3 regions of the Pseudoduganella sp. UC29_71 genome follow, and region 3 is predicted to be linked to each of the others. Evidence: riboswitches for the same ligand, from Rfam matches in the RefSeq annotation. Region 3 holds a riboswitch; each other region holds the start of a gene.
The links. Region 3 has a riboswitch for cobalamin ahead of ACFJI2_RS11695 (TonB-dependent receptor). Riboswitches for the same ligand answer to the same signal wherever they lie in the genome.

Region 1 (9,651 bases), 3.0 Mb from region 3:
TCGTCCTCTCAGACCAGCTACTGATCGATGCCTTGGTAGGCCTTTACCCTACCAACTAGCTAATCAGATATCGGCCGCTCCAGGAGCACAAGGCCTTGCGGTCCCCTGCTTTCATCCTTGGATCGTATGCGGTATTAGCGTAACTTTCGCTACGTTATCCCCCACTCTTGGGTACGTTCCGATATATTACTCACCCGTTCGCCACTCGTCAGCGGAGCAAGCTCCCTGTTACCGTTCGACTTGCATGTGTAAAGCATGCCGCCAGCGTTCAATCTGAGCCAGGATCAAACTCTTCAGTTCAATCTCTGTTTAAAGTCATTGCTGACTTGGTCGCTCTTCAAAATAACTGACGATTCCATCTCTCGATGGTCACGTTTGTTTTTCGTTGAGCGTTTAATAATTTGAGTTTCACAGCTTGCGCTGCGGGCCTCATCATCAAACGCCCACACTTATCGATTGTAAATTTTTAAAGAATTCTGCGTTGTAGCTGAAGCGTTTTGTTCAGCAGCAGAGAGGCAAGATTATGGGGCTTTTCGTTAAATCCGTCAACCCCTGTTTTTCCACCTCTCCTGCGCTGCAAGCTGTGCTCAGCAGCGCGGGGACAGAACTATAGCAAAGGCCCTCGCGTTCCGCAAGGGCAAGCTGTACCATCGCAGCTCGTTTCCTTCTCTATCTATAGAACTGCCATGCTTATTGCCCCTACCGCCAATGCCGAACTGTCCGCTGCGCTGGAACGCGCCGTCAACAACAAGACCAAGCCGCTCGGCAGCCTGGGCGTGCTGGAGGCGCTGGCCAAACAGATCGGCCTGATCCAGGACACGACGGCACTCTCCATAGTAGGCCCGGCGATCCTGGTATTCGCGGGCGATCACGGCGTGGTGGCGGAAGGCGTGTCAGCCTATCCGCAGGACGTGACCTGGCAGATGGTGGAGAATTTCCTGGCCAAGGGCGCGGCCATCAATGTGTTCGCCCGCCAGATGGGCTGCGCGCTGCACGTGGTGGACGCCGGCGTGAACCACGACTTCGGCGCGCGCGACGGCCTGCATGACCGCAAGGTGGCGCACGGCACCCGCAACTTCGCGCAGGAACCGGCGATGACGACGGCACAGTGCGATGCCGCGCTGGCGCATGGTGCCGCGCTGGCGGCGGACTTGCCGGGTAACGTGGTGGGCTTCGGCGAAATGGGTATCGGGAACACGACCGCTGCCGCCGCGCTGATGCACAAGCTGACCGGCATCCCGGTGGCGCAATGCGTGGGCGCGGGCACCGGCCTGTCGGCCGACGGCGTGCTGCACAAACAGCGCGTGATCGAGGCGGCCGTTGAGAAACATGCGGGCGCCACCGCGCCGCTGGACGTGCTGGCGACCTTTGGCGGTTTCGAGATCGCCATGATGGCGGGCGCCATGCTGAAAGCGGCCGAGCTGCGCAAGGTGCTGCTGATCGACGGCTTCATTGTCACCAGCGCGCTGCTGGTGGCGGCGCGCCTGCAGCCGGCCATCCTCGATTACTGCGTGTTCGCGCATTGCTCGGACGAGAGCGGCCACAACCTGATGCTGGCCGAGCTGGGCGCGCGCCCGCTGCTGAACCTCGGGCTGCGCCTGGGCGAAGGCACCGGCAGCGCGCTGGCCCTGCCGCTGCTGCACGCAGCGGTGAATTTCGTGAACCAGATGGCGACCTTCGAGTCCGCCCAGGTCAGCGAGAAGTCCGAGTAAGCGCCGGACCGCCATGCACCAGTTGAGACTGTTCTTCATCGCGCTGCAGTTCTTTACGCGGCTGCCCATCCCACGCTGGGTGGGATTCGATCCCGCGTGGCTGCACCACGCGTCGCGCTACTTCCCGCTGGTGGGGCTGGTGGTAGCGGGCATCGCAGCGGCGGTGTACGCGGCGGCGGCGTGGGTCTTCCCCGCGCCGGTGGCCGTGCTGTTGTCGACGGCGGCCGGCATCTATGCTACCGGCGCCTTCCATGAAGACGGCTTCGCCGACATGTGCGACGGCTTCGGCGGCGGCATGACGCGCGAGCGCGTGCTGGAAATCATGAAGGATTCGCGCATCGGCGCCTATGGCGCGATCGGCACCATCTGCCTGCTGGCGGTGAAGTGCACGGCGCTGACATTGCTGCCGCCCGCCGTGGCGGTCGCCGCGCTGTTGCTGGCGCATCCGCTGTCGCGCCTGGCCGCTACCTCGCTGATCTGGCGCATGGAGTATGCGCGCGCCGAAGGCAAGGCCAAGCCCATGGCGCAAGAGATGAGCGGCGCGGAGTTCTTTATCGCCTGCCTGTGCACGGCCCTGCCTGCGGTGCTGCTGGGCGCCATGGGATGGTTGCCGTGGCTGGCCATCTGCGCCGCGGTGCTGGCTGCGCTGGCCGCAGCCATCTGGCTGGGCCGCAAATTCGCGCGCCGCATCGGCGGCTATACCGGCGACTGCCTGGGCGCGGTGCAGCAGCTGGCCGAAGTGCTGATCTACCTGTGCGTGCTGGCCGGCCTGGGCCACGGCGCGTGGCAGGCGTGAGCATGGCGGCCGGGCCAGCGGTGTTGACGCCGGCGCAGGCTGCACGGCCGGCTACGCGGCGCTGCCCCGGGAGCGGCCCGTGCGCCTGATCCTGGTCCGCCATCCACAGCCGCTGGTCGCGCCGGGCGTCTGCTACGGCAGCAGCGACCTGCCCGCCGCGCCGGACGACATCGAACGCGTGCATGCTGAACTGCTGGCCAGCGCCAGCATCCCGTCCGGCACGCCGCTCTACTCCAGTCCCTTGCAGCGCTGCGCCGTACTGGCCGGCCGCCTCGGCGCCCACGCGCTCGACGCGCGCCTGGCCGAGATGGATTTCGGTTCCTGGGAGCTGCGCAGCTGGGGCGACATCCCGCGCGCGGAAGTGGATGCCTGGGCTGCCGGCCTGGTGGATTACCGGCCCGGCGGCGGCGAAAACGTGCTCCAGGTGGCTGCACGCGTAGCCGCCTTCCGCGCGGACCTGCTGCGCCGCCATGGCGGGCAGGCGCCCAGCCCGCGCGCTGCCGCCATCATCTGCCATGCGGGCACGATACGCCTGCTGGTGGCACTGGAAGCGGGCCTGCAGGCCGGCCTGCCGCTGCATGACATCGCACTGCGCGCCGCCGCCGCGCCCCACAAGATCGCCTACGGCGAGACTGTCATTCTGGAAGCCGTGGCCTGAAGTCCGTATAATGGCGGGGTTTTGGTGCCCGCGCGCATGCCCATGCGCGCAGTTAAACGGGAAACACGAAGCCGCCCTCCACCAGGAAAACGGCCAACGTGTGCTGCCCCCGCAACGGTAAACAAGTGTCGCCCCCGGCGACAAGCTGCCTCCGCAAACCACTGTGCTCAGCATGGGAAGGTAAGGCAGTTCAACTTGCGAGCCCGGATACCGGCCAAAGCAGGTGGATGCGCCGCGCGCATCTGTTCAATCCAGCCCACGGGGAAGTAGGCTGGTTGCATACTATACAAAGAACTACTATGAGCTTTCCTGTAATCCGGCACGCGGCCCTCACGTCGCTGGCCATGGCTATGGCCGCGCCTTCCTTCGCCCAGACCACCGCAACCGACAGCGTGATCGTCACCGCCACCCGCTCGCCGCAACTGCAGCGCGACGTGCTGAGCGACATCGTGACCCTGGGCGCGGAAGACATCGCCCGCTCCGGCGCCGGTTCCATCACCGACCTGCTGCAGCGCCAGCGCGGCATCGAGATCGCCCGCAACGGCGGCCCGGGCACCAACTCCAGCGTATTCCTGCGCGGCGCCAACGCCAACCAGACCGTGGTGCTGGTGGATGGCGTGCGCATCGGCTCCATCACGTCGGGCACGGCCAGCTGGTCGGCCATTCCGCTGCAAGCCATTGAGCGCATTGAAATCGTCTACGGCCCGATGAGCACCCTGTACGGCGCCGACGCCATCGGCGGCGTGGTGCAGATCTTCACCAAAAAGGGCGCAGGTCCACAGTCCGTGGCCGCCTCGGTCGGCGCGGGCAGCGACAACACCCGCAAATATGACGCCAGCATCTTCGGCGCCAGCGCGGGCGATAACAGCTTCAGCTACGCCATCAGCGCCGGCCGCGAAAAGTCGGACGGCTTCTCGTCCACCAAACCCGGCAGCAGCAGCTACAACGCGGACGACGACGGCTACGAGCGCACCAGCACCTCCGGCCAGTTCGGCTATGAACTGGCCAAGGGCCACGATGTCGGCTTGGTGTTCCTGAACAGCCGCACCGATGGCCAGTTCGACAGCGGCACCAGCCGCTACGACACGCGCAGCCAGACCAAGCTGGCCAACCTGGGCGTGTTCAGCAAGAACCGGGTGATGGACAACTGGTACAGCACCGTGCAGCTGGCGAAGGCGGAAGACAAATCGATCTCCGACACCGGCGTGGCCAGCGCCTACAGCCGCATCGAGAGCAAGCAGACCGACGCCACCTGGCAGAATGATTTCCGTCTCGGCGAGGATACGCTGCAAGTGCTGCTCGGCCACCGCGAAGAGAAAGTCGTCTCCGGCACCACGCCGGCGCTGGGCAAAGTGCGCAAGACCGATTCCTATGCCGGCGCCTACAGCCTGAAGCGCGGCGCGCACCTGGCCACCTTCGGCCTGCGCGCGGACGACAGCTCGCAATACGGCACCAAGACCACCGGATCGGCAGGCTACGGCTACCGCTTCAGCAGCGCGCTGCGCGCCAGCGCCAGCTTCGGCACCAGCTTCCGCGCCCCCACCTTCAACGAGCTGTACTACCCCGGCTTCGGCTACGAAAACAACAAGCCAGAGCAGGGCCGCAACGCCGAGGCAGGCCTGCAGTACGACGACGGCGTGAACGAATTCGGCGCCAGCATCTACCGCAACAAGCTGACCGACATGCTGGTGACCACCACGCCATGCCCGGACCCGGCCCGCAAAGGCAGCTGCGCCTACAATGTGAACCACGCCATGCTGGAAGGCGTGTCGCTCAACGGCAGCCGCCGCATCGGTGCCTTCACCGTGGCCGCCAACGCGGACTGGCAGGACCCGAAAGACGAGACCACCGGCAAATCGCTGGCGCGCCGCTCGAAAAAACACGGCAGCGCCAGCGTAGAATACGCCGCAGGCGCGCTGGCCGCCGGCGCCGAGCTGCAAGTGTCCGGCAGCCGCTTCGACGACGCCGCCAACAAGAACCGCCTGGGCGGCTACAGCCTGCTGAACCTGTACGCCACCTGGCAGTTCGCGCGTGACTGGTCCGTGCTGGCGCGCTGGAACAACGTGGCCGACAAAAACTACGAAGTGGCGCGCAACTACGCCACGCCGGGCGCCAAGTTCTTTGCCGCCGTACGCTACGGTATTAAATAAGGGTACAACCAAGCACCATGCATCCACACTCCCGCAACCTGCGCACGCGAGCGACCGCCATCACCGGCGGGCTGCTGCTGTTTGTTATCGGCAGCCTGCTGTTCTCCGGCGTGACCGGCTCGGTGTACATTCCGCTGTCCGAGATACCCGGCGCGCTGGGCGACCTGTGGAACGGCAAGGCCGACAGCCTGGCCGCGACTCTGCTCGACCTGCGCGGCAGCCGCGCGCTGACCGCCTTCGTCACCGGCGCGGCGCTGTCGCTGGCGGGCGTGATGATGCAAGCCCTGCTGCGCAATCCGCTGGCCGACCCCTACGTGCTGGGCATTTCTTCCGGCGCGGCGGTGGGCGCGCTGGCGGCGATGATGTTCATGTGCGCGGCCTGGGTGGTGGATGCGGCGGCGTTCGGCGGCGCGGTGGCCGTGTCCATGATGCTGTACTTCCTGGCGCGGCGCGACATGCGCAGCGGTTCGGCAGCCGAAGGCGGCACTGCCCTGTTGCTGCTGACCGGTGTGATCCTGACGGCGGCCTGCACGGCGCTGATCACGCTAATGCTGTCCATCGCTCCTGAAAGCCGGTTGCGCACCATGGTGTTCTGGCTGATCGGCGACCTGGCCGGCGCGCCGATGCGCTGGATACCGTGGATCGTGCTGGCAGGCGCAACGGTGTTCGCGCTGCGCAGCGCCCGCGCCATCAATGTGATGGCGCTGCACGCCGAAGCGGCCGTCACGCTGGGCATCAATGTCGGTGCGCTGCGCAAGGGGCTGTTCTTTGTCTCGGCGCTGCTGACCGCCAGCGCGGTGACCAACGCGGGCAGCGTGGGCTTTGTCGGCCTGATCGTGCCGCACGCCTGCCGCTTTGCCTTCGGTCCGGACCACCGGGTGCTGATCCCGGCCGCCATGCTGACCGGCGGCGGCTACCTGGTGCTGGCCGACACGCTGGCGCGCACCCTGTTCGCGCCGCTGCAGCTGCCGGTGGGCGTGGTGACGGCGCTGATCGGCACGCCGGTATTCCTGTACCAACTTCACAGGCTGCAGAAATGATCGCCACTGAAAAACTGAGCTTGCGCATCGGCGCGCGCACGCTGGTCGAGAAACTGGACTGGCAGGTGCGCGACGGCGAATGCTGGAGCGTGATCGGCCGCAACGGCGCGGGCAAAAGCACGCTGCTGCGCACCCTGGCCGGCCTGATTCCCGTCGATGAGGGCGGCGTGTCCATCCAGGGCCGCGGCCTGCCGGAGTGGCCGCTGGCGGACCTGGCACGCGAGCGCGCCTTCCTGGCGCAGTCGCGCAACGACGCGTTCGCCTACACGGTGATCGAAACCGTGCTGTCGGCGCGCCATCCCTACCATGGCGACCGCTATTGGGAGAACACCGACGACCACCGCCTGGCCATGGAGGCGCTGGCGGCCATGGAAGTGGCCGAGCTGGCGCACCGCAATGTACGCACCTTGTCCGGCGGCGAGCGCCAGCGCGTGGCCATTGCCGCCATGCTGGCGCAGGACACGCCGCTGCTGCTGCTCGACGAGCCGGCCAACGCGCTGGACCTGGCGCACCAGGTGAGCGTGATGCGCCTGCTGGCGCGCCTGTGCCGCGAACAACATAAAACCGTGGTGATGGTAGGCCATGACCTCACGCTGGCGCACAGCGTCTCCACCCACGCGCTGCTGCTGATGGGCGATGGCCGCTGGCTGGCCGGGCCGGTGGCGGACGTGATGCAGCCCGCCATCCTGAGCGACTACCTGGGCCACCCGATCGACGTGATCCGGCATGGCCAGCGCCACATCTTCATACCGAAGGAAGAAATCGCATGACTGAAAATACCGATATCGACGCACTGAACGAGCGCCACCGCGTGCGCATGGAGCGCAAGAAGGCCATCATCGACGCCAAGATTGCGGCGGCGGACAAGCAGATCGGCGTCATCATCGTCAACACCGGCAACGGCAAGGGCAAGAGCTCGTCCGGCTTCGGCATGGCGGTGCGCGCCATGGGCCACGGCATGAAGGTCGGCGTGGTGCAGTTCATCAAGGGCGCGATGCAGACCGGCGAAGAGCTGTTCCTGCGCCGGTTCCCGGATGAAGTGAGTTTCCATTCCATGGGCGAGGGCTATACCTGGGAAACCCAGAACCGCGAGCGCGACATCGAGAAAGCAGAACTGGCGTGGGAACAGGCCAAGCGCTTCCTGGCCGATCCGGGGGTCGGCCTGGTGGTACTGGATGAGCTGAACATCGCGCTGAAGTACCGCTACCTGGACGTGAACGCGGTGATCGCGGACCTGCTGGAACGCCCCGCCATGCAGCACGTCGTGATTACCGGACGCGGCGCGCCGCAGGAACTGATCGACGTGGCGGACACCGTCACCGAGATGAACGTGGTGAAGCATGCCTTCAAGGCGGGCATCGGCGCGCAGGCGGGCACGGAATGGTAACGTCCTCGCACATCAACGCGCCGGTGGTGCTGGTGGCGGCGGTGGCGTCCGGGCAGGGCAAGACGACTGCCACGGCGGCGCTGGCGCGCAAGCTGACTAAAATGGGCCGCAAGGTGCGCGTGTTCAAATGCGGGCCGGACTTCATCGATCCCATGCTGCTGGAGCGCGCCAGCGGCGCGCCGGTAAAGTCGCTGGATTTGTGGATCGTGGGCCGCGAAGCCTGCCGCGCGCAGCTGGCGCAGGCGGCGCTGGAAGCGGACGTGATCCTGATCGAAGGCGTGATGGGCTTGTACGACGGTTCGCCGTCCTCGGCCGACCTGGCGCGCGAGTTCGGCGTGCCGGTGATGGCGGTGATCGACGCGGGTTCGATGGCGCAGACCGCCGGGGCGCTGGTGCACGGCCTGCGCGACTACGGTCCGGTGGACATGGCGGGCGTGATCGCCAACCGCGTCGCCAGTCCCGGCCATGCGGCCATGGTGGCGGCTTCGCTGCGCGACATTCCGCTGTTCGCCACACTGCCCAAGCAGGCGCGCTCGCTGCCGGAACGCCACCTCGGCCTGGTGTTGCCTGCTGAAGTGGACGGCATCGACGAGCTGCTGGACCAGTTGGCGGACCAGCTGAACTTCGACGAGGCGGCGTGGAGCAATCTGCGCAGCACGCGCCTGGAGCTGGGCGACGCACTGGCGGCAGCCAGCGCCGGCGCAACCGCTGCCCTGGCGGGAAATGGGTCGCCGTCCGCGCCGGTGCCACCACTGGCAGGCCGCAGGATCGCCATCGCGCGCGACGCTGCCTTCATGTTCCTCTATCCCGCCAACCTGGAAACGCTGGAAGGACTGGGTGCAACGCTGGAATTCTTTTCCCCGCTGGCGGACGAGCCGGTGCCGGCCGGCGCGGACGCGGTCTATCTACCGGGCGGCTATCCCGAACTGCATGCGGAGAAGTTGTCCTGCGCGCAGCGCTGGCAGGAGTCGATCCGCGCCGCGCACCGCGACGGCATGCCCATCGTGGCGGAGTGCGGCGGCATGATGGCGCTGGCGAAGACGCTGGCCGACAAGGCCGGCGCGCCGTGGACCATGGCGGCTCTGCTGCCGGGCCGCGTGACGATGCAGGCACGACTGGCAGGACTGGGCTCGCAGGGCATGCCGACGCCACACGGCGTCCTGCGCGGACATACTTTCCATTATTCGACGCTGGATACTTCGCTTGCGCCGGCGGTACGCACGGTCAAGCATCCGTCCGGCGCGGACGGCGAAGCGGTCTACAAGCTTGGCTCGCTGACGGCGTCCTACTTCCACGCCTACTTCCCGTCCAACCCGGCGGCCATTGCCGCCATGTTCACGCGGAGCGCGGCATGACTTGCACGCTGGTGTTCGGCGGCGCGCGCTCGGGCAAGAGCGCGTATGCGGAAAAGCTGGCCACCGAGTCCGGCAAGGAGGTGGTCTATATCGCCACCGCCCGCGCCGGGGATGGCGAGATGGTAGTCCGCATCGCCCACCACCAGCGCCAGCGGCCTGCCGAATGGACCACCGTCGAAGAACCTCTCGCGCTCGCAGCGGCGCTGCGGCAGTGGTGCACGCCCGGCCGCCTGGTACTGGTGGACTGTCTTACGCTGTGGCTCAGCAATCTGATGTTCGCAGATGGTAACGATTATCCGGATGTGGGCGAGATCGCGCTGCCGGAACAATTCCATACGGAGCGCGCCGCACTGCTGGCGGTGTTGCAAGCGGCCAGCGCTGCCCCGGCGGCGGCGCATGGAGCCGCAGCTGGTGGCATGGGCGGGATCGTTGGCATGGGCGGCATGGGCGGCATAGGCGACATGGGCGACATCGTCCTGGTGTCGAACGAAGTCGGCATGGGCATCGTACCTTACGGCGCGATTTCCCGCGCCTTCACCGACGAAGCCGGGCG
Region 2 (9,651 bases), 1.9 Mb from region 3:
TACATGGAATCGGCCTGGACCCGCGATGGCCGCATCAAGGCCGACGTGGTCAACATCAGCGCCGACGTGGCCGGCACCGTCACCGACGTGCTGGTGAAGGACAACCAGCTGGTACAGCAAGGCGACGTGCTGTTCGTGATCGACAAGGCGCGCTACAGCGCCGCGCTGGCGCAGGCGAACGCGCTGCTGGCCGGCCAGCAGGTCGAGCGCGGCCGCCGCACCAAGGAAGCCCAGCGCCGCGCCGCACTGGACGACGCCGTCATTTCCACCGAGAACCGCGAAACCGCCAGCTTTGCCGCCGACAGCGCCGGCGCCCAGCTGCGCGCCGTGCAGGCCGCGCGCGAAGTGGCGCAGCTGAACCTGGAACGCACCGTGGTGCGCGCTCCCGTGTCCGGCTATGTGACCAACCTGAACGTGCACGCGGGCGACTTCGCCGCCGTCGGCGCGGCCAAGCTGGCCATCATCAACAGCGCCTCCTACTACGCGGTCGGGTACTTCGAGGAAACCAAGCTGCCATTGCTGAAGACCGGCGCGCCGGTGGAGCTGGGCCTGATGGGCGGCGGGGCCGTGCTGCATGGCCATATCGACAGCATCGCGCGCGGCATCACCGACCGCGACGCCGGCACCGGCCGCGAACTGCTGGCGGATGTGAATCCCACCTTCAACTGGGTACGGCTGGCGCAGCGGGTGCCGGTGCGCATCACGCTGGACGACGTGCCCAAAAACTTGACGCTGGTGGCGGGGACCACGTGCACGGTGAGCATACTCGGCGGGTTACGCGCCGCGGCGCTAACCCGCCCTACGCCGCCCCACGCCCCCGGCACGGCAGACCACGGACCACACCGTAGGGCGGGTTAGCGGGGCCAGCCCCGCGTAACCCGCCATGCCCGGGACGTAAAAAAACCCGCCGTAGCGGGTTGTTCTCATGGCGAGGTGTGCGTGAGCGCGTAGCCCACATGCTCCCACCAGTGATCGCGCGTGCGCACCGTCTTCATGCATTGCATGTCGGTTTCACCCTTGAACATGCGGTCCTCGCACTTCTTGCTGGCATACGCGTTGCGCTGATTCTCCGCATTGGCCAGCGCAATCATCAGCCATACCGAAAAGGCGACCACCACCAGCAGCAAGCTCCACGCAACATGGTTGACGTGCGTGCGCCAGAACAGCTTGTTCTCGTCCGGCGCCGACTCGCGGTACATCGCCATCACTTCTTTTTCGGTATCGCTCATGTCTTCCCGTCTTATTTCTTCGCGGCCTTGGCCACCAGGTAATCCATCACTTGCAGCGTTGCCTGCTGCGAAGCCTGCTCCGGCATGCCCGGACGGCCGGCCTGCGAAGGCGACGTGACGAAACGGCCATCGATCACGATGGTCGGCGCGCTGTCCACCTTGTAGGCGCTGATCACTTGCGCTGCACGCTTCATTTTAGTCTGCACGGCGAAGGAATTAAAGTATTCCAGGTATTTCGCCTTGTCGATGCCGTTCTTCACCAGGAAATCCGTCATCGCGTCATCCTTGTTCAGGCGGTTGCGGTCGACGTGGATGGCGCGGAAGATCTTGTTGTGCATTTCGTCCAGCTTGCCCATCGCTTCCAGCGTCAGGTAGGCGTGCGCCTGCGCGTCGTTCGGGCCGCCGGCCGGGAAGTGCACGCGGCGGAAGGCGATCTTGTCGCCCTGCTTGGCCACCCAGTCATGCAAAGAAGGCTCGAAGGCGTTGCAGTGGGGGCAGGAATACATGAAGAATTCAATGACTTCCACTTTCTTGCCGGTGTCGGTACGCACAGGCGAAGCCAGCGTGGTGTAGTCCACGCCTTCCTTCGGTTCAGCAGCGGAAGCGCCGGCTGCGGTGAACGACAGGGCGGCGGCGGCAATGATCAGGCGCAGAAATCGCATAGTGGTCCTTCTAGAGTAAGAGTGGCAAACGCCGCGAGATTACCATTTTTTTGCCCCTGCCATCAGGCCGGATAGCAAAAATCCCCGGCTGGCGGGGACTTTAAGCTGCAATTAAGGCCGGTCAAGCCCGGTCAAGCCCGCTTCAGAACTCGTAGCGTGCCGACAGCTTCAGCTGGCGGCCGTCCGAGGTGTAGATGCCGCCGCGGCACTGGAACGCCATGCCGTAGTAGTTCTTGTCGGTCAGGTTCAGGCCGGACAGCGCCACTTCCCAGGCGCCGAACTTGCGCGCGTAACGGGCGTCCAGCGTGGTGTAGGACGGGATGCGCGCGATGCAGCTGTTGTCAAAGTCGGAACCGAAGCGCTGGCTGTCCACCCACTGCGCGCCGATGTCGGCGGTCTGGCCATCGGCCGGGGTCCAGGTCAGGCGCGCGCTCAGCACGTTCTTCGGCACCAGCACCATTTCGCGGCCGGACATGGCGCCTTCGGTGAAGGTGGCTTTCACGCGCTGGTAGTGGCCGCTCAAGGTCCAGTCGCGCGCCAGCTCGGCGCTCGCGTCCAGCTCGAAGCCCTGGCGCTTGGTCGGCGCCAGGTTGGTGTTGGCGCCGAAGCCGAACGCGCCGGCGGTCGGATCGTAGAAGATCTCATTGCGCAGCTCGTGGCGGAACACGCGCGCCGACAGCTTGCCGCTGCCGTCGGTGTAGGTGGTGCCCAGCTCCAGGTCGTGCGAGGTCTGCGGCTGCAGCACGGTGTTCGGCACCGGCGTGTAACCGTTCTCGTCGGCGTTGGCGACGCGGTAGCTGTGGCCGATCTTGGCGTGCAGCGTGGCTTTCGGCGACAGCGCATAGCTGCCCTGCATGTCCCAGGCGTTCAGGCCCTGGGTCACGTCGTAATTGGCGGTGGCCCATGGCGCAGCGTCGGCGTTCTGCTTCTCGAACAGCTCGCGGCGCACGCCGGCGGCCAGGCGGAAGGCGTCCCACTTCACTTCGTCGCGCAGGTACAGCGCCTTCGATTTCTGCGTGGCCTTGACCGGCATGGCGCCCTTCTGGTCGCGGGTCCAGTCGATGAAGTCTATGCCGGCCACCGCCTCGTTCAGCACGCCGCCGAACTGGCCCAGCTTGCGCACGCGCGGCGAGAACTGGGTCTGCTTGCTTTCATAGTCCAGCGCGGCGGAGCCGGTGCCGAAGAAGTAGGTCGCCTCCAGCTCCTTGCGGCGGTGCGACAGCTCGGCGGCCAGGTCGTAGCCCGCCACCTTGGCTTCGATGAAGGCGGTGAAGCGGTCGCTGTCGAGCGAGCCGAAGTCATCCGGCGTGGACGCCTGGCGCGGGTTGGTGTCGAACTGCGCCTGGCTCAGCGAGCCGGCAAAGCGCGAATCCTGGCGCGTGCTGGACAGGCGCACGCCGGCGCGGCCATCCGGGAACGCCACTTGCGCGCCGGCGTTCACGCTGCGCGACTTGAATTTGTTGTTGTCGCGGTAGTTGTCGGTGTCCAGCGCGCCGCCGGACAGGTCGAAAGCCCAGCTGTCCGTGCTGTGCGTCATGGCCGCGCGGCCTTCGCGCAAGCCCAGCTGACCCGCTTCGCCGAACACCGAGCCGTGCGTGCCGGCCGTGCGCGCGCCGGGGCGCTTGGTGACGATCTGGATCACGCCGCCGGTGGCGCCGTCGCCGAACAGCACGCTGCTGCCGCCGCGCGTGATCTCGATGCGCTCGACCGAATCGACCGGGATGGTGGACAGGATGGCCGAGCTCAGCTCGTTTTCGGACAAGCGCACGCCGTCCAGCATCACCACCATGTTCTGGCTGCTGTTGGTGCCGAAGCCGCGCAGGTCCAGCGCGAAGTCCGGGCTGCCGTCCAGGCTCTGGTGGCCCAGCACGCCGCCGATCTTGCGGATGGCCTGGTTCACGTCGCTCACGCCGGAGCGGCGGATCTCGGCCGCGCTGATGACGGTGGCGCCGATGGGCAGCAGCGACGGGTCGCTGTCGAAGCGGGCGCCGGTGACGACCACCGGAGCCAGCGCTTGCGCGGCGGTTTGAGCGAAGGCCGGAGCGGCGAAGCAAAGAGCGACGGCAAGCGCCAGCGGTGCCGGCGTGCAGCGGGAATTCGAGTTGTTCATGTGTTCTTTACGCGTAGTGAGCATCCGCCTGCGTCCCCGCAGGGCGGATTCAACGGAAGGCTGTTCGCGCTTCCACCTGTCTGGCCGGTATCCGGGCTGGCAAGACGGGACGGGATCACCTTCCGGCGCAGGCAAGCCTGCACAGTGGTTGTCGATCCAGCCTGCCGCGCAATCGACAGCGCGGCGCTTGCGTACCGTTGCGGGGGCAGCACACCTTGGCCGCCGCGCTGCCGATGAGCGCTGGCTGCCTTGTGTTTCCCGTTTAACTGCATCCATGGGCATGGACGCGGGCACCAAAACGCCGCCATTATACTCCTGCCATCGCCCCGGCAATTTCGTTGGCAAAATATCATGTGCTTGGTTATAGTGGCGGGCATGAACGCACACCACTACCGCAAACTGGCCGCCGCCGCCGCGCTGGCCACGGCCGCCACGCTGGCAGCACTGGCGCTGGCGCAAGTCCAGGTCATCGCCATCCCCGAACCCTACACGGACACCGGCATCCCCTTTGCACCCGCGCAGGCGGCGGCAGTGGCCACGCCCAGCGCGCCGGCCGCCTGGGGCGGCCCGCGCACCGGCAGCGAGCCCACCCTGTCGGACCGCGTGGTGGACTACAAGATCGACGCCACGCTGGACCCGGTCAAGCACACCGTGGACGGCAAGCAGCAGCTCACCTGGCGCAACCGCAGCGCGCACCCGGTGCGCACGGTCTATCTGCACCTCTACCTGAACGCCTTCGAGCACGCCGGCACCACCTTCTTCACCGAGCACCGCGCCATGGGCGGCGGCATGTTCAGCGCCGATCCCAAGGACGGCGAGTGGGGCCACATCGACCTGCGCAGCGTGACGCAAGGCGGCGCCAAGGTGGAACAGTCCTTCGTCCAGCCCGACGGCGGCCCGGCCAGCGACCGCACCGTGGTGCGCTTGGACCTGCCGCAGCCGGTGGAAGCCGGCGCCAGCACCACGCTGGCCATCGACTTCCACAGCCAGCTGCCACGGCTGCTGGCGCGCAGCGGCTACTTCGGCAGCTTCCACCTGGTGGCGCAATGGTTCCCCAAGATCGGCGTGCTGGAACTGGCGGGCGAACGCGGCGCCACCAAGCCGCGCTGGAACGTGCACGAATACCACGCCGAGTCCGAGTTCTACGCCGACTTCGGCAGCTACGACGTGAAGCTCACCGCGCCCAAGGAGTACACGGTGGGCGCCACCGGCGAGCAGCAAGGCGCGCCGGTCGAGAAAGACGGCATGCTCACCCACCACTACGTGCAGGGCGACGTGCACGATTTCGCCTGGACCGCCGACAAACGCTACGCCGCCCCGCTCACCGCCAGCTGGAGCGGCGCGGGCAGCCCGCCCGTCAGCATCAAGGTGCTGTACACGCCGGAGTTCGCGGCCAGCGCCGCGCCGTCGCTGAAGGCGGCGCAGGACGCGCTCACCTATTACTCCAAAACCCTCGGCCCCTACCCCTACAAGACCCTGACCGTGGTGCTGCCGCCGCATAACGCCACCGCGGCGGCCGGCATGGAATACCCCACCTTCTACACCGCCGACAGCTACACCAAGGTAGAAAAAGGCTCGCTGGAAGAATTCGAGCTGGACCTGGTGAACATCCACGAATTCGGCCACGGCTACTTCTACGGCATCCTCGCCTCCAACGAATTCGAGGAACCGATGCTCGACGAAGGCCTGAACGAATACTGGAACATGCGCATGGCGCGCGAACGCGGGCAACAGATCCATCCCGCGCTGGCATGGATGCGCGCCATCGGCATCTCGCCGGCGTTCGACGGCTTCCACTTCGAAATGGGCGGCGCGGTGCGCGAAAATCCCGCCGACCCGGCCGGCCAGAACGCATACTCGCGCCTGCAAGGCATAGGCCCGGCCTACAACCGCAGCGCCATCCTGTTCCACGATCTGGAAGCGCAGCTGGGCAAGCAAGCCACCGAACAGGCCTTCAAGGAATACTACAAGCGCTGGCGCTTCCGCCACCCCAGCACCGCCGACCTGCGCGAAACGCTGGCCGAAGCGAGCGGCCAGCGCGCGCTGGTGGAACGCGTGTTCGCGCAGCAGGTCTACCGCACCGGCAAGGTGGACGACCGCGTGCAATCGGTCAGCAGCGAAGAAGTGCTGCCGCAGCCGGGCAGCAGCATCGTCAACGGCAAGCGCGTGGCGCTGACGCAGGAGCAGGTGGACAAGCAGATCGACGAAGCGCGCGAGAAATGGGACAAGGCCCATCCCGACGCCAAGCCCGGCACCGGCCCCTACCCCTTCCGCACCGAAGTGGTGGTACGCCGGCGCGGCGAAGCCGTGCCGCAAACGCTGCTGGTGCGCTTCGCCGACGGCAGCAGCGACACCGTCAAATGGGACCCGCAGAACGGCGAGCGCTGGCAGCGCTTCGTCTGGCAAAAGCCGGCCAAGGCCGTATCGGCCGAGCTGGACCCGGAACGCAAGCACCTGCTGGACACGAATAAACTCGACGACAGCCGCACGCTGAAGGCCGACAGCACCGCCTCGCGCCGCTGGACCTTCGACCTGGCCGCGCTCGCGCAAGCCCTCCTGACCCTGATCGCAACGATATGAAACTGACCGACACCTGCCTGTCCGCCGCGCGCGCCGCGCTGCAATGGCGCCTGCTGGCGCTGTGGACCATCGCCCTGCTGCTGCCCACGCTGGCGCTTACGCTGCCGTTCTGGAGCCAGCTCAGCGCCGCCTTCGACCACTCCGTGCACGCTGCCCAACTGGCGCAGCGGCTGGACCTGTCCAACATCGCCGACCTGATGGGCGAAACGCACCGCAATCAGCTCGCCATCCAGCTGGGCGCGGGCGTCGCGCTCGTGACCACGCTGCTGCTCTCGCCGCTGCTCACCGGCGCCGTCGCCACCGCCGCGCGCTTCAACGGCACGCCCGTGTTCCGCGAACTGTTCGCCGGCGCGGTGGCCGAGTATCCGCGCATGTTCCGCATGCTGCTATGGGCCGCCGTGCCACTGCTCGCCGCGCTGGGCGCCGGCAGCGGCCTGCAGCACCTCGCCAATCTGGACGCCGACAGCGCCATCACGCCCGCCGACGGCCAATACCTGCGCGGCGCGGCCGACGCCCTTGCCGCCCTGCTGCTCGCACTGGCCCTGGCCACGCTGGACGCCGGCCGCGCCGTGCTGGCGGCGGACCGCCGGCGCCGCTCCGCCGTCGTCGCCTGGTGGCACGGCCTGCGGCTGTTGGCGCGCCGCCCGGGCGATGTGGCCGGCAGCTACATCGCCATTACCCTGGCTGGCCTGGCTGTGGCCGCCGCACTGGGCCTGGCGCGCGTGCACCTGCCCCACGCCGGCCTGGCCGGCTTCCTGTTCGCGCTGCTGCTGACGCAGATTATCGCCGTGCTGCTGGCCTGGATGCGCAGCGCGCGGCTGTTCGCCCTCATCGCTATCATTAACAAATCCTGAACAATCCATCCACAAAAACACCATTGATGAACAAGGTGGGCAAGCCTATAGTAAGTGCATCGAAAACTAGGAGCAATCCATGTCCAGCACTGCACTCCCCACCTATTTCCTGTCCCACGGCGGCGGCCCCTGGCCGTGGATGCTCGACCAGTACGGCGGCCGCTACGACGCGCTGAAAGCCTCGCTGGAAGACATCCCGCGCCAGCTGGGCGTGCGGCCCAAGGCCGTGCTGGTGGTGACGGCGCACTGGGAAGCGCGCGAGCCGCTGATCTCGTCCAGCGCCAAGCCGCCGATGATCTACGACTACGGCGGCTTCCCCGCCTACACCTACGAGATCCAGTACAGCGCCCCCGGCTCGCCCGAAGTGGCCGCGCGCGTGCAGCAACTGCTGGCCGGCGCCGGCATCGCCGCCCACCTCGACCCGCAGCGCGGCTTCGACCACGGCACCTTCTCCGCCATGCAGCCGATCTACCCGGCGGCGGACGTGCCCATCGTCCAGCTATCGCTGAAGCAAGGCCTGGACCCGGCCGAGCACATCGCCATCGGCCGCGCGCTGGCGCCGCTGCGTGAAGAAGGGATACTGATCATCGGCAGCGGCCTCAGCTACCACAACCTGCGCCAGTTCGGCGCGGCGGGCGCGGCCGCCTCGCACCAGTTCGACGCCTGGCTGCGCGCCTCGATGGCGCTGCCCCCGGCCGAGCGCGAAGCGCGCCTGCTGGCCTGGGCGGACGCCCCGGCCGCGCGCGCCGCCCACCCGCGCGAAGAGCACCTGCTGCCGCTGATGGTCGCCCACGGCGCCGCCGCCGGCGACGCCGCCGCCAACGTCTACCACGAAGACGCCTTCATGGGCAGCCTCGCCGTCTCCAGCTTCCGCTTCGGCTAAAAAAAATGGGGTCAGGGTTAATTATTTTGGAAATATTTCCAAAATAATTAACCCTGACCCCATTTGTGGGTGCAACATTTTTCGTGGCTCAGGTGCCGCGCTTGCCTTTCATGCGCTCGGCTTCCTTGGCGGCGGCTTTGGCGGCGGCGAGTTCGGCTTTGATGCGCTGTTCTTCGGCGAAGGCGGCCAGCGCGGCTGCGCGGGTGGCGGGCGTTTCCAGGGAGATGCGGCCCAGGGCGCCGGTGCGGTAGTCTTGCAGGAAGATGTGGGACGCTTTTTCGTAGTCGTAGTCGCCGCCCTTCTGGCGGTAGCCGCGCTTGGCGGCGATGCCTTCGACCACGGCGATGCCGTCCATCTCCTCGAGGTTTTTGTAGCCGTAGCGCGCCGCCAGCAGCTCGGGATAGCGGCGCAGCATTTCGTTGGCCAGGAATTCGGCCACTTCTTCTTCAATCAGCGCGTTGGAACCGATCGCGTGGCTGGCGGCCAGCATCAGGCCGTCGCTTGGCATGGCGATCTTGGGCCACAGCATGCCGGGCGTGTCGACCAGCACCGTGTTTTTGTCCAGATACAGCTTTTGCTGTACCTTCGTCACCGCCGGCTCGTCGCCCACCTTGGCCACGCGCTTTTTCAGCAGCGCGTTCATCAGCGTCGATTTGCCGACGTTGGGGATGCCCATGATCATGATGCGCAGCGGCTTGGTCGGCACGCCGCGGTGCGGCGCCAGCGATTTGGCGATGTCGGGGATGCGCGCGACGTCGCCCGGCTTCTTGGTCGTCATGGCGTAAGCGGTCACGCCTTCCTGGCGGTCGTAGTATTCCACCCACGCGGCCGTGGCGGCGGGGTCGGCCAGGTCCACCTTGTTCAGGATCTTCAGGCAGGGGCGCTGGCGGAACAGGCGCAGTTCTTCCACCATGGGGTTGCAGCTGGCTTCGGGCAGGCGCGCGTCCACCACCTCGATCACCAGGTCGGTGTTCTCCATCTGCTCGGCCGCCTTTTTCTTGGCGGCGTTCATGTGCCCCGGATACCATTGAATTGCCATGCTGTTGCCTTCTGCGCCAAACGTGTAATCCGCTATTTTACCTGCTCGCGTGCGCGGGGCGCCGGTTTGGTTCCCGTTTACGTCAAGGTCGGCTATGATGAGGCACAAATTTTTTCCATTTTATAAATATTTATATATACATGGAGTTGTGAAACATGACTAAAGCTTCCCCGTCCACGCCCGGTGAAATCACAGCACGCGGCGTGATCCTCGGTATCCTGATTACGCTGGTGTTCACGGCGGCGCAGGTGTACCTGGGCCTGAAAGTGGGCCTGACGTTCGCCACGTCCATCC
Region 3 (9,651 bases):
CACCGGCGCGTAGCGCGCCTCGATGGCCGAGCCGGCAAAGCGGTGGCGGAAGCCCACCGGCTTGCCCTGCGCGTCCAGCGCCATGGCCAGCTCGTCGCGGTACAGCGGCCGGTACAGGTCGTGCTGCATGTCCTCCTCGCGGCTCCAGATCACCTTGACCGGGAAGCTGACCTGGCGCGCGATCAGCGCCGCCTGCACCACGTAGTCCACTTCCAGCCGGCGTCCGAAGCCCCCGCCCAGCAGGAAGTTATTGATGCGCACCGTGGCCGGGTCCACGTTGAGCGCCTTGGCCACGAAAGCCTGCGCGCGCCCCGCCGCCTGGGTGCCGGTCCAGATGTCCACGCCGTCCTTGCGCACGTGCGCGGTGCAGTTCATCGGCTCCATGGTGGCATGGGCCAGGAAAGGCATCACATAGGTCGCTTCCACCTGGCGCGCGCCCGACTCCACCAGCTTGGCGTAGCCGCCCTCGTTCAGCGCCATCAGGCCCTTGCCCTGCATGGCCGTTTCCAGCTGGCGCTCCCACTCCGCGCCGGAGAACTTCGCGTTCGGCCCCTCGTCCCAGGTGATGGCCAGCGCGGCGAGGCCCTTGCGCGCGGCGCCGGTATGGTCGGCGATAACGGCCACCGCGTCGTCCAGCTTGACCACCTTGCGCACGCCTTTCACCGCGCGCGCCTTGCGGTCGTCAACCCTGGCCAGCTTGCCGCCGAATACAGGGCAGGCTGCCACCGCAGCGACCTTCATGCCGGGCACCTGCGCGTCGATGCCGAACTTGGCCGTGCCGTTCACCTTGGCGGGAATGTCCAGCCGCCTGGCCGGCGTGCCGACCAGGCGGAACGCCGACGCGGGCTTAAGCGGCACCTCCTTGGGTGCCGGCATGGTGGCCGCCTTGGCCGCCAGTTCGCCGTAGGAGAGCTTGCGGCCGCTGGCCGGGTGCGTCACCGCGCCTTGCGCCGCCGTGCAGCTGCCCGGGTCCACGCCCCAGGTGGACGCGGCGGCCGACACCAGCATGATGCGCGCCGCCGCGCCGGCCTTGCGCATCGGCTCCCAGGCGCCGCGCACGCTGGCCGAGGCGCCTGTCAGCTGGGCGCCGAACAGCGGGTGCCCGTACAGTTTCTCGTCGGCAGGCGCGTGCTCGACGCGCACCGAAGCCAGGTCCACCTCCAGCTCCTCGGCCAGCAGCATGGGAATGGCGGTGTAGGCGCCCTGTCCCATTTCCACGAAGGGGCAGACCACGGTCACCGTGTTGTCGGCGCCGATGCGCAGATAGGCGTTGGGCGCGAACGCGGGAGGCGGCGCCATCCTGGCGGCGGCGCCGGCGGACGGCAGGTAGAACGACAGCACCAGCCCGCCCGCTGCTCCCAGGCCGGTCATGAGGAAGGCGCGCCGCGTGGCGGTGTGCAGATTAGGGGTATCCATGGCGTTCACCCTTGCTGCGCAGCGGCTTTGATGGCGGCGCGGATGCGGCCATAGGTGCCGCAGCGGCAGACATTGCCGGACATGGCCTGTTCAATGTCGCTGTCGCTGGGCTTGGGATTGGACGCCAGCAGCGCCGTGGCCGACATGATCTGGCCCGACTGGCAGTAGCCGCACTGCGGCACCTCGTGCGCCACCCAGGCTTCCTGGATGCGCTTGCCGGCCGGCGTGGCGCCGGCCGCCTCTATCGTGACGATCTTGCCCTTGCCGACGCTGCTGACCGGCGTGACGCAGGAGCGCACCGCCTGCCCGTTCAGGTGCACGGTGCAGGCGCCGCACAGCGCCATGCCGCAGCCGAACTTGGTGCCCGTCATCTGCCATACGTCGCGCAGCACCCACAGCAGCGGCGTGTCGCCCTCCACATCGGCGGTCCGGTTCTTGCCGTTTACGTTGATTACATAGCTCATCATCATCCCCCGGGGTTGTTGTTCGCATGCAAACAACATTATTAAACGCTTCCCCGGAGAACTAAAGCAATGTCGAGCTGTCTCTTACTTTTGGCGGAGGACTTATTGCGACGCCAGGGTTTCCGGCGCCCAGTGGAAGTACAGTTCGCGCGGGCTGTTGCCCACGGTTGCCGTGCGCACCTGTTCCCGCCCGCCGGTGCTGGCCGTGATGCGGTAGCTGCCGGGCGGCAGCTTGGCATAGACCATGGGACCGGCATCCGGCAGCTCCAGCACCGTGTTGCCCTTGCGGTCGCGCACGGTGAGCGCCACGCCGGCCCGCAGTTCGCCGTCCCGGTCCGCGAAAGTCAGCAGCAGGTTGTAGTGGCCGCGCTGCGCCTGCATGTCCTCGCGCTGCTCCGAACCGACGCCGCCGGAAATGTACTCCGGCTCCTGCGCATTTGCCCAGGCGCCGCCCAGCGCCAGCGCGCCGGCCAGCATGACGCGCGCCGCGTTTCGATACATGGTGGATTTCATCGCGTTCTCCTTGCCATCAATGATGGAAACAATGATGGCAACAGGCTAACGCCGCCCGCCGGACGGTTCTGTACGCTGGCCCGCACTACAGCCAGATTGCCAGAGCGGAATACGCGGTCAGGACGATGGTGACGCAGAACACTTTTTGCCAGAACCGGTCCGCCAGGAAGCGGCGCAGCAAGGCGCCGGCGCCGGCCCACACGGAAATGCAGGGCAGGTTCACCGCGCAGAACACCAAGCAAAAGACGGCGATCGCCAGCGACACCGGGGCCACCTGCGGCAGGAAGGCCGAACTGCCCGTGATGGCCATGATCCACGCTTTCGGATTGGCAAACTGGAACACCGCCGCGCCCATGAAGCCCAGGGGATGGTGCGTCTGTTCGGCCTCTCGGTCGAAATTCATGGCGCGCATCTGCCAGGCCAGGTACAGCAGATAGGCCGAGCCAGCCACCTTGAGCACCGTTTGCATGGCCGGCACCGCCATCACCAGCGTGCCCACGCCCGCCGCGCAGATCGCCAGCAACACACCGAAACCGACAGTGATGCCCAGCATATGCGGGATGGAGCGGCGGAAACCGAACCAGATCCCCGACGAGGCCAGCATGATGTTATCGGGACCGGGCGTGATGGACGACACGAACGCAAACGTCATCAGCGGGGCCAGCGGCAGCAGCAGTTCCATGGGATTCTCCTTGTCAAGAGTCCCATGCTAGCCCAGTTAACCAATACAGTACCGATACACTTACCCAGAAAGCCCACTAAACTGTGCTGGCTTCCCGGCCAGTACAAGACGCATCCCGCTCCTCATTGGCGGCGATCAAGCCCCAGCCCAGCTGGCGCCGGATTTCCGGCATCGACGGCGGCGGGCACTGCTGTGCCTGCCGTGCTTCCATATATTGCCGAATCTGTTCCTTGCTCGGCTGTTGCTGCTGTCCCATCTCCGTCTCCCATCTGCAAAACACGCAAACCTGCGGATTTCATCATAGGAGGCATGGCCATGTCTTACCAATTACTAATTTCGAATAAGCTATATCAAAATGGATATCTATCAAAACGCCGCCCGTAGCGAAAGCCGCCAGGAGCGCGGCTCGGCAGGATGGAAATGGGTGTCGCCCACGCCTGGCGCCGGTTCGCCGGGCAGGCGCGAATCGTAGTAATAGTCGATGTCGTTGATCTTGCGGCCGAACAGGTTGAACACGTCCAGCGACAGTTGCCAATGCCGGTCCAGGCGGTAGCTGGTGCGCAGGTAGGCGATGGCGCTGGAGGCCGAGCGCTGGCTGTTGTCCTCGATCAGCGGGCGCGGGCCGAAATAGCGCATCTGGAAGGCGCCGGACCACGGCCCCAGGCCGGTGACCGTGGCGCCGAAGGAAGCCACCTTGCCCACCGCGCCGGGAATGTAGTCGCCGGCCTCGTCGCGTTCCGTGTAGCGGGCGCGCGAATAGGCCAGGTCCAGGTCGAACAGGAGCCAGCTGTTGGCGATGTAATGGTTGTTCAGCTCCACGCCCGAGCGCTTGCTGCCGCGGCTGGCGCTGGTGTCGCCCGCATCGCCCGAGAACACCAGCTCGGAAGCGGAGCGCAAGCGCCACAAGGCCAGCGAGCTTTGCAGGCCGGGCACCAGTTCGGTGCGCAGGCCCAGCTCGGAGCCGCGCGTGCGCACCAGCGGCGTGACCGGCTCGGCCGGCTCGCGTTCTTTCGGGGTCAGGTGCACGGTGGTGCCACGCGCATCGTTGCTATGGAAGCCGGTGCCCGCGTTCAGGAAGAACTCGGTCCTGCTCCACGGCCCCAGCACCACGGCCAGCTTGGGCGAGGCAATGTGCGCATCGACCTTGCCTGCGTTCTCGGCGATGTTGCTGGCCACGTCGAAACGGTAGCTGTCGTAGCGCGCGCCGGCCACGGTGCGCAGCCAGCCGTTCCATTGGACGGTATTATCCAACCACAGGCCGGCGCTGCCTTCCTTCACGGCCGACTCGGTGATGGTGCGCAGTACCTGCTGCCGCGCGGTGCTGTACAGCGCCAGCGGCGAGATATCGTCGCGGCGCGCCTGCAGGCCGATGCGGTTGCTCATGTCGCGCTCGCCCAGTTTGCCGAACCAGGTCTGCGTCACATCGAAGCCGAGCATCTTGCGGCGTTCGGTCTGGCGCGACTGGTCGCCGTTGACCGGGTCGTCGAGGAAATAGGTGAAGTTGTTGTACAGCGTCAGGTCCGAACGCACCGCGTAGGCGCTGGCCTGCAGCTGGCTGTCCGCACTGCGCCTGTTCATGCCGAAGGACAGGCTGTAGCGGGCGGTCACGCCGCCGTCGCTGGCGTCCAGCGTGCCGTAGGGATCGAGCGCGCCGCTGTCCACGGCGCGCTGCGGGATCTGGCTGCTGGCGTGCCAGGCGCCCTTGTAGGCCATGGCCGTGACGCTGACCTGGTCCTCCTTCGGGCCGGCGCTGTAGCGCAGCACGCCGGCCTGCTTGCGGAACGCTTCCGGCACTTGCCACGGGCCGTTGTTGTGCGCCAGTTCCAGCGCGTACAGCAGCTTGCCGCCGGCCACCGGCGCCGAGTTCGCCACCAGGCCGCGCAGGTACTGGCCTTGGCCTGCTGTCAGCGTGGCCGTGCCGCCATCGAGCTTGTTGGCGATGGCCATGTGGGCGGCGCCGGCGGACGCGAAGTCGCCCTCGTCCGCATAATAGGTGCCCTTCTTGTAGCTGATGCGGTCCACCAGCTCGGGGATCAGGAAGTTCAGGTCCGTATAGCCCTGGCCGTGCGCATGGGTGCGCATATTGACCGGCATGCCGTCCACATAAGTGGCGAAGTCGGTGCCGTGGTCGAGATTGAAGCCGCGCAGGAAGTACTGGTTGGCCTTGCCGTCGCCGCTGTGCTGCGTGACGATCACGCCGGGCACGAACTCCAGCAGCTCGCCGGGGCGCAGCGCCGGGCGGTTGGCAATCAGCGCGGCGGTGACCACGCCCTGGCTGGCGGCATCCGAGGTGCCGACGCTGTTGTTGTAATGGCCCTGTACCTGCACGGCCGCGACCGGGGCTTCGATGGGAAAATCTGGCATGGAATGATCCTGCTGGGGTGCTGCGAATGGCAATCCTCCCCACTTCCCCGTAGGCGCGATTGCGTAAGAAAGCGCGCAGCCGCAAGCGGCACGCCTCCACCTGCCCTGGCCGGTATCCGGGCTCGCAAGACGGGCTGTCCGGCCTTCCCATGCGTGGGCACAGTGGCGTAGAGAGACAGCCTGCCGTCCATGACGGCGCTTGCTAACCGTTGCGGGGGCAGCACACCGGGCCGCTTGCGCAGCCTGTGTTTCCCGTTTAACTGCGGGCGAGATTTCGCGCGCGGGCACCAGAGCGGGCGCATTATACGTTTGCCAAGCTTGCCCAGTCCAGCGCCATGCGCGGGGCTAGTCCGGCGCCGGGGGCGCGCAATGGCTACGCGGCCCCGCGCCGGCGGCCGGGGCCGCGCGCCGGTACAGCCGCACCGCGCCGCCGCGCGCGGTGTACACCGGCGCATAGCCGGCCAGCGCCCGCAGCACCTCGGCGCGCAGCGGCGCGGGCGCGGATGGCAGCGCGCCCCACTGCAGTATGTAGTCCACGGCCTGTCCGCTGGCCCGTTCGTAGCCCGCGATGTCCACCCGCGCCACGGCCGTCCCCTCCTGCTGGGGCAGCCAGTGGAACAGCAGCGCCTGGGTATCCTGCCCGGGCTTGAACTGCACCGGGTAGACCTGCAAGCGCGCCAGATAGTTGAACAGCGCCACGCGGTCGCCGTGCAGCTCCAGGCGCGTGGCGGCGTGGAAGAAGGGGCGGTACTTGGGCGGCAGGGCCATGCCGGACGCCCAGGCGCCGCCGTCGTCCAGCAGCAGCGGCAGCACCGTGCAGTGCCGTCCCACCAGCCGCTCGACTTCCAGCATGGGCGCCAGCTGCTGCTTGATGCGCTGCTGGCGCCAGGTACCGCCGGCGAGCAGCGCCAGCGACACCGCGATCGCCAGCGCCGCCAGCGCGTTGCGCACGCGCCGCCGCAGCCGCAGGCAAGCCATGCAAAGCAAGCCTGCAAAATACGGGAACATCTGCATGCGGCGGTAGTGAGTCCAGCCGCCGCCTGCGGTATCAGGAAAAGCCAGCGCCAAGGCCAGCAAGGCAGCAAACAACAGCAGCGCCGCGCGTGCCCGCCCATTCACGGGGAACCTTGCCGGCGCCAGCGCGGACCGGCCCGCCGGCGCAGCCAGTGCGGCCAGCGCAGCCAGAACGGCCAATACCGCCACGCTGCCCAGGATGGCGGCGGCAAGCAGGGGCACGAGGTAGCGGTCGAGCGGGGTGTGCTGCAGATTCAGCGGCGACAGGATGGCAAAGCTCTTGAGCCGCTGGTCCAGCGGCGCGCCGAACGCGAACCCGGTACCGGCAGCGTCCGGCGCGCCGCCCATGGCGAGCAGCGCCAGCGGCAGCGGCGACATCAGCACCGCAGCATGCCTGGCGTGCCGCCGCACGGCCTCCTCCGCATCCGCGCCCGGCTCACGCCAGGCGGCGGCAAAGCTCAGCGCCGTCAATACGCCGGTGGCCACCATGGCCGCCAGAAATCCAGCCGCGTGCGAGAAGTATGTGAAATATAGGGCGGCGATGGGTGCCGCCGCGCGCGCGGCGCCGGGCCGCTTCTGCATCCACATCAGCGCCGCAATGCTCACCAGGAAACCCGTCACCGACAGGCAATAGTTGTACAGCCCCAGGAAAAACAGCTGGTGCAGCGCGAGCGGAAAGGCAAACAACGCGACCCACTGCTGCCTGCGCTGAAATTGGCCCAGCACGAGTGCCATGCCGGCCACCGGCCCCAGCAGGCAAGCAAGCTGGACCAGCGCTTCGGCCAGTTCCGGCCGCATCCCCTTCAGCAGCAGCACGGCGAGCCCGTATACGGCCAAGTTGGGATGCAGCGCGCCATTGGCCCGGTAGTGCTGCGCCTGCAGGACACCCGAGTCCAGTCCGCCGCCCAGCAAGCGCGCGAAGCTCATGTGCACCGGCCCGTCGTTGGTGGCGAACGGCAGCACAGACAGTACCGCCGCCGCGTACAGCGCGCCGAGCAGCCACATCGCCCACCGCCACGATGCCCATCGCCTGGTCCCCATGTTCCTCATGTGCCCGCCAAGTTTGCAATTTATGCAATATGAACAATTTAGCACATAGGCCGCAGTATGCCAGTATCGGAGCGATATCCGATCAGTGAATATCAGGCATCGATATTTGCAATTGGATTTATATGTTGCGCTGCACTATCATGACTACATCGCAATCCACAGCAGGAGAAGCACCATGAATTTCTCGTCTTACACCCCGTACGGCATCAGCCAAGCCACCAACAGCCCATCGCCATCCGACGTGCGCCGCTGGACCCGCTTCCTGAAAGCCAAGCTGCGCAAGATCATCGAACACATGGGCCGCCCCTACATGGACGGCTATCCCCCAGCCTAAGACTTGCCGGCGGGCCGCTGCCGGCGGTCCGCCTTCCCTCCCGTTCGTTTCCCCTCCTTCCACAGTTGACGTCCGCTCGTAAATCAGTCACCATCGCAAAATGGTAGCGCTATTCATTTTTGATTGCGCACTGATAAATACAACACGAGACGACATGACAAACACTGCAGACAGCTCCGCCGCCAAGCTCGGCACGATGGAGAAAATCGGCTACAGCCTGGGCGACCTGGCCGCCAACCTGATCTTCCAGACCCTGCTGACCTTCATCGCGTTCTTCTACACGGACGTGGCCAGGATCGCGCCCAACGCCGCCGCCAGCATCATCTTCATCGGCGGACTGGTAGGCGCCTGCTTCAACCCCATCATGGGCCTGATCGCCGACCGCACCGTCACCCGCTGGGGCAAGTTCCGCCCGTGGATACTGTGGACCTCGGTGCCCTTCGGCCTGGTCGCCATCCTCGCCTTCAGCGTGCCCGACCTCGGCCACCAGGGCAAAGTCATCTACGCCACGCTGACCTACGTGCTGCTGATGCTGATCTACTCCGCCAACAACCTGCCCTACTCCGCGCTGAGCGGCGTGCTCACCGGCAGCATGGAACAGCGCAACAGCCTGTCGGCCTACCGCTTCGTGGCCGTGATGGTGGCCCAGTTCATCATCCAGGTGCTGCTGCTGCCGCTGGTGCTCATCCTGGGCGGCGGCGACAAGGTGCAAGGCTTCCAGAACACCATGATCATCTTCGCCGTGGCCGGCACGCTGTGCTTCCTGGTCACCTTCTTCACCACCAAAGAGCGCATCGTGCCCACCGCCGAACAGCGCTCCAGCGTCCGCCAGGACATCAACGACCTGCTCGGCAACCGTCCGTGGGTGGTGATGCTGGTGCTGACCATCCTCGTGTTCATCACGCTGGCCCTGAAGGGCGGCATGTACATCTTCTACTTCAAGACCTACCTGGACGAGGCCGCGCTGGCCGCCTTCCTGCGCGACGTGGGCTTCGTCGGGTTCATCAACGGCCTCAACTCCGTGCTCACCAGCGTCGGCCTGACCAAGTTCCAGTGGCCGGAAGACGCCGCCACCTCCGGCTTCAGCCTGTTCAACGCCGCCGGCATCCTGATGATGATCATCGGCATCGGCTTCTCCAAGCCGCTGGCGGACCGCTTCGGCAAGCGCGACGTGTTCGGCGCCGCGCTGCTGGTATCCACGCTGTTCATGCTGGCCTTCTACTTCTACGCACCCAGCTCCATCGGCCTGGTGTTCCTGTCCCAGACCCTGCACGGCTTCTTCTACGGCATCACCATCCCGCTGCTGTGGGCCATGATCGCCGACGTGGCCGACTACTCCGAATGGAAAAACAACCGCCGCGCCACCGCGCTGCTGTTCTCGGCCATGATCTTCGGCCTGAAGGCCGGCCTGAGCATCGGCGGCGCGCTGGTGGCCGCGCTGCTGTCCATGATCGGCTACGACGCACTGCTGGCCGTGCAGCCCGAAGCCGTGCCGGCCGGCATCAAGCTCTCGGTCAGCATCTACGCCTCCATCCCCTTCCTGCTTGGCGTGGCCAGCCTGGCCTTCTACGACATCAGGAAATCGACCCGAACGCACCATCGAACAAGAACTGGGCCAGCGCCGCGCCGCCGCCCAGCGCTAATCCCCACCAACGATCAGGTAACAGAAATGCCAGAACAAGAACTGAAGCAGGACGAACTGCAGCAACTCAAAGCGCGCGCCATCTCGCAGCCGCTGGTCTCGCACATCTACACGGCCGACCCGTCGGCCCACGTATTCAACGGCCGCCTCTACGTCTACCCCTCGCACGACA

Region 1: another riboswitch for cobalamin. It lies ahead of ACFJI2_RS25225 (TonB-dependent receptor domain-containing protein); the one in region 3 lies ahead of ACFJI2_RS11695 (TonB-dependent receptor).
Region 2: another riboswitch for cobalamin. It lies ahead of ACFJI2_RS03560 (TonB-dependent receptor); the one in region 3 lies ahead of ACFJI2_RS11695 (TonB-dependent receptor).

The regions. Positions count from the first base shown of each region.
Region 1 is NZ_CP170549.1:5,663,671-5,673,321, forward strand. It holds rRNA gene ACFJI2_RS25205 (16S ribosomal RNA) at 1-300, opposite strand, end outside; gene cobT (nicotinate-nucleotide--dimethylbenzimidazole phosphoribosyltransferase) at 687-1,712, shown strand; gene ACFJI2_RS25215 (adenosylcobinamide-GDP ribazoletransferase) at 1,726-2,508, shown strand; gene ACFJI2_RS25220 (histidine phosphatase family protein) at 2,588-3,166, shown strand; cobalamin riboswitch at 3,172-3,400, shown strand; gene ACFJI2_RS25225 (TonB-dependent receptor domain-containing protein) at 3,466-5,316, shown strand; gene ACFJI2_RS25230 (FecCD family ABC transporter permease) at 5,334-6,356, shown strand; gene ACFJI2_RS25235 (ABC transporter ATP-binding protein) at 6,353-7,126, shown strand; gene cobO (cob(I)yrinic acid a,c-diamide adenosyltransferase) at 7,123-7,743, shown strand; gene ACFJI2_RS25245 (cobyrinate a,c-diamide synthase) at 7,737-9,098, shown strand; gene ACFJI2_RS25250 (bifunctional adenosylcobinamide kinase/adenosylcobinamide-phosphate guanylyltransferase) at 9,095-9,651, shown strand, end outside.
Region 2 is NZ_CP170549.1:790,270-799,920, reverse strand. It holds gene ACFJI2_RS03575 (efflux RND transporter periplasmic adaptor subunit) at 1-858, shown strand, start outside; gene ACFJI2_RS03570 (hypothetical protein) at 924-1,229, opposite strand; gene ACFJI2_RS03565 (thiol:disulfide interchange protein DsbA/DsbL) at 1,241-1,891, opposite strand; gene ACFJI2_RS03560 (TonB-dependent receptor) at 2,034-4,001, opposite strand; cobalamin riboswitch at 4,066-4,314, opposite strand; gene ACFJI2_RS03555 (M1 family metallopeptidase) at 4,377-6,581, shown strand; gene ACFJI2_RS03550 (hypothetical protein) at 6,578-7,435, shown strand; gene ACFJI2_RS03545 (class III extradiol ring-cleavage dioxygenase) at 7,515-8,318, shown strand; gene ylqF (ribosome biogenesis GTPase YlqF) at 8,407-9,357, opposite strand; gene ACFJI2_RS03535 (OPT family oligopeptide transporter) at 9,513-9,651, shown strand, end outside.
Region 3 is NZ_CP170549.1:2,668,459-2,678,109, forward strand. It holds gene ACFJI2_RS11670 (molybdopterin cofactor-binding domain-containing protein) at 1-1,416, opposite strand, end outside; gene ACFJI2_RS11675 ((2Fe-2S)-binding protein) at 1,422-1,880, opposite strand; gene ACFJI2_RS11680 (carboxypeptidase regulatory-like domain-containing protein) at 1,983-2,393, opposite strand; gene ACFJI2_RS11685 (LysE family translocator) at 2,479-3,075, opposite strand; gene ACFJI2_RS11690 (hypothetical protein) at 3,152-3,331, opposite strand; gene ACFJI2_RS11695 (TonB-dependent receptor) at 3,442-5,439, opposite strand; cobalamin riboswitch at 5,529-5,746, opposite strand; gene ACFJI2_RS11700 (hypothetical protein) at 5,785-7,458, opposite strand; gene ACFJI2_RS11705 (hypothetical protein) at 7,679-7,837, shown strand; gene ACFJI2_RS11710 (MFS transporter) at 7,992-9,651, shown strand, end outside.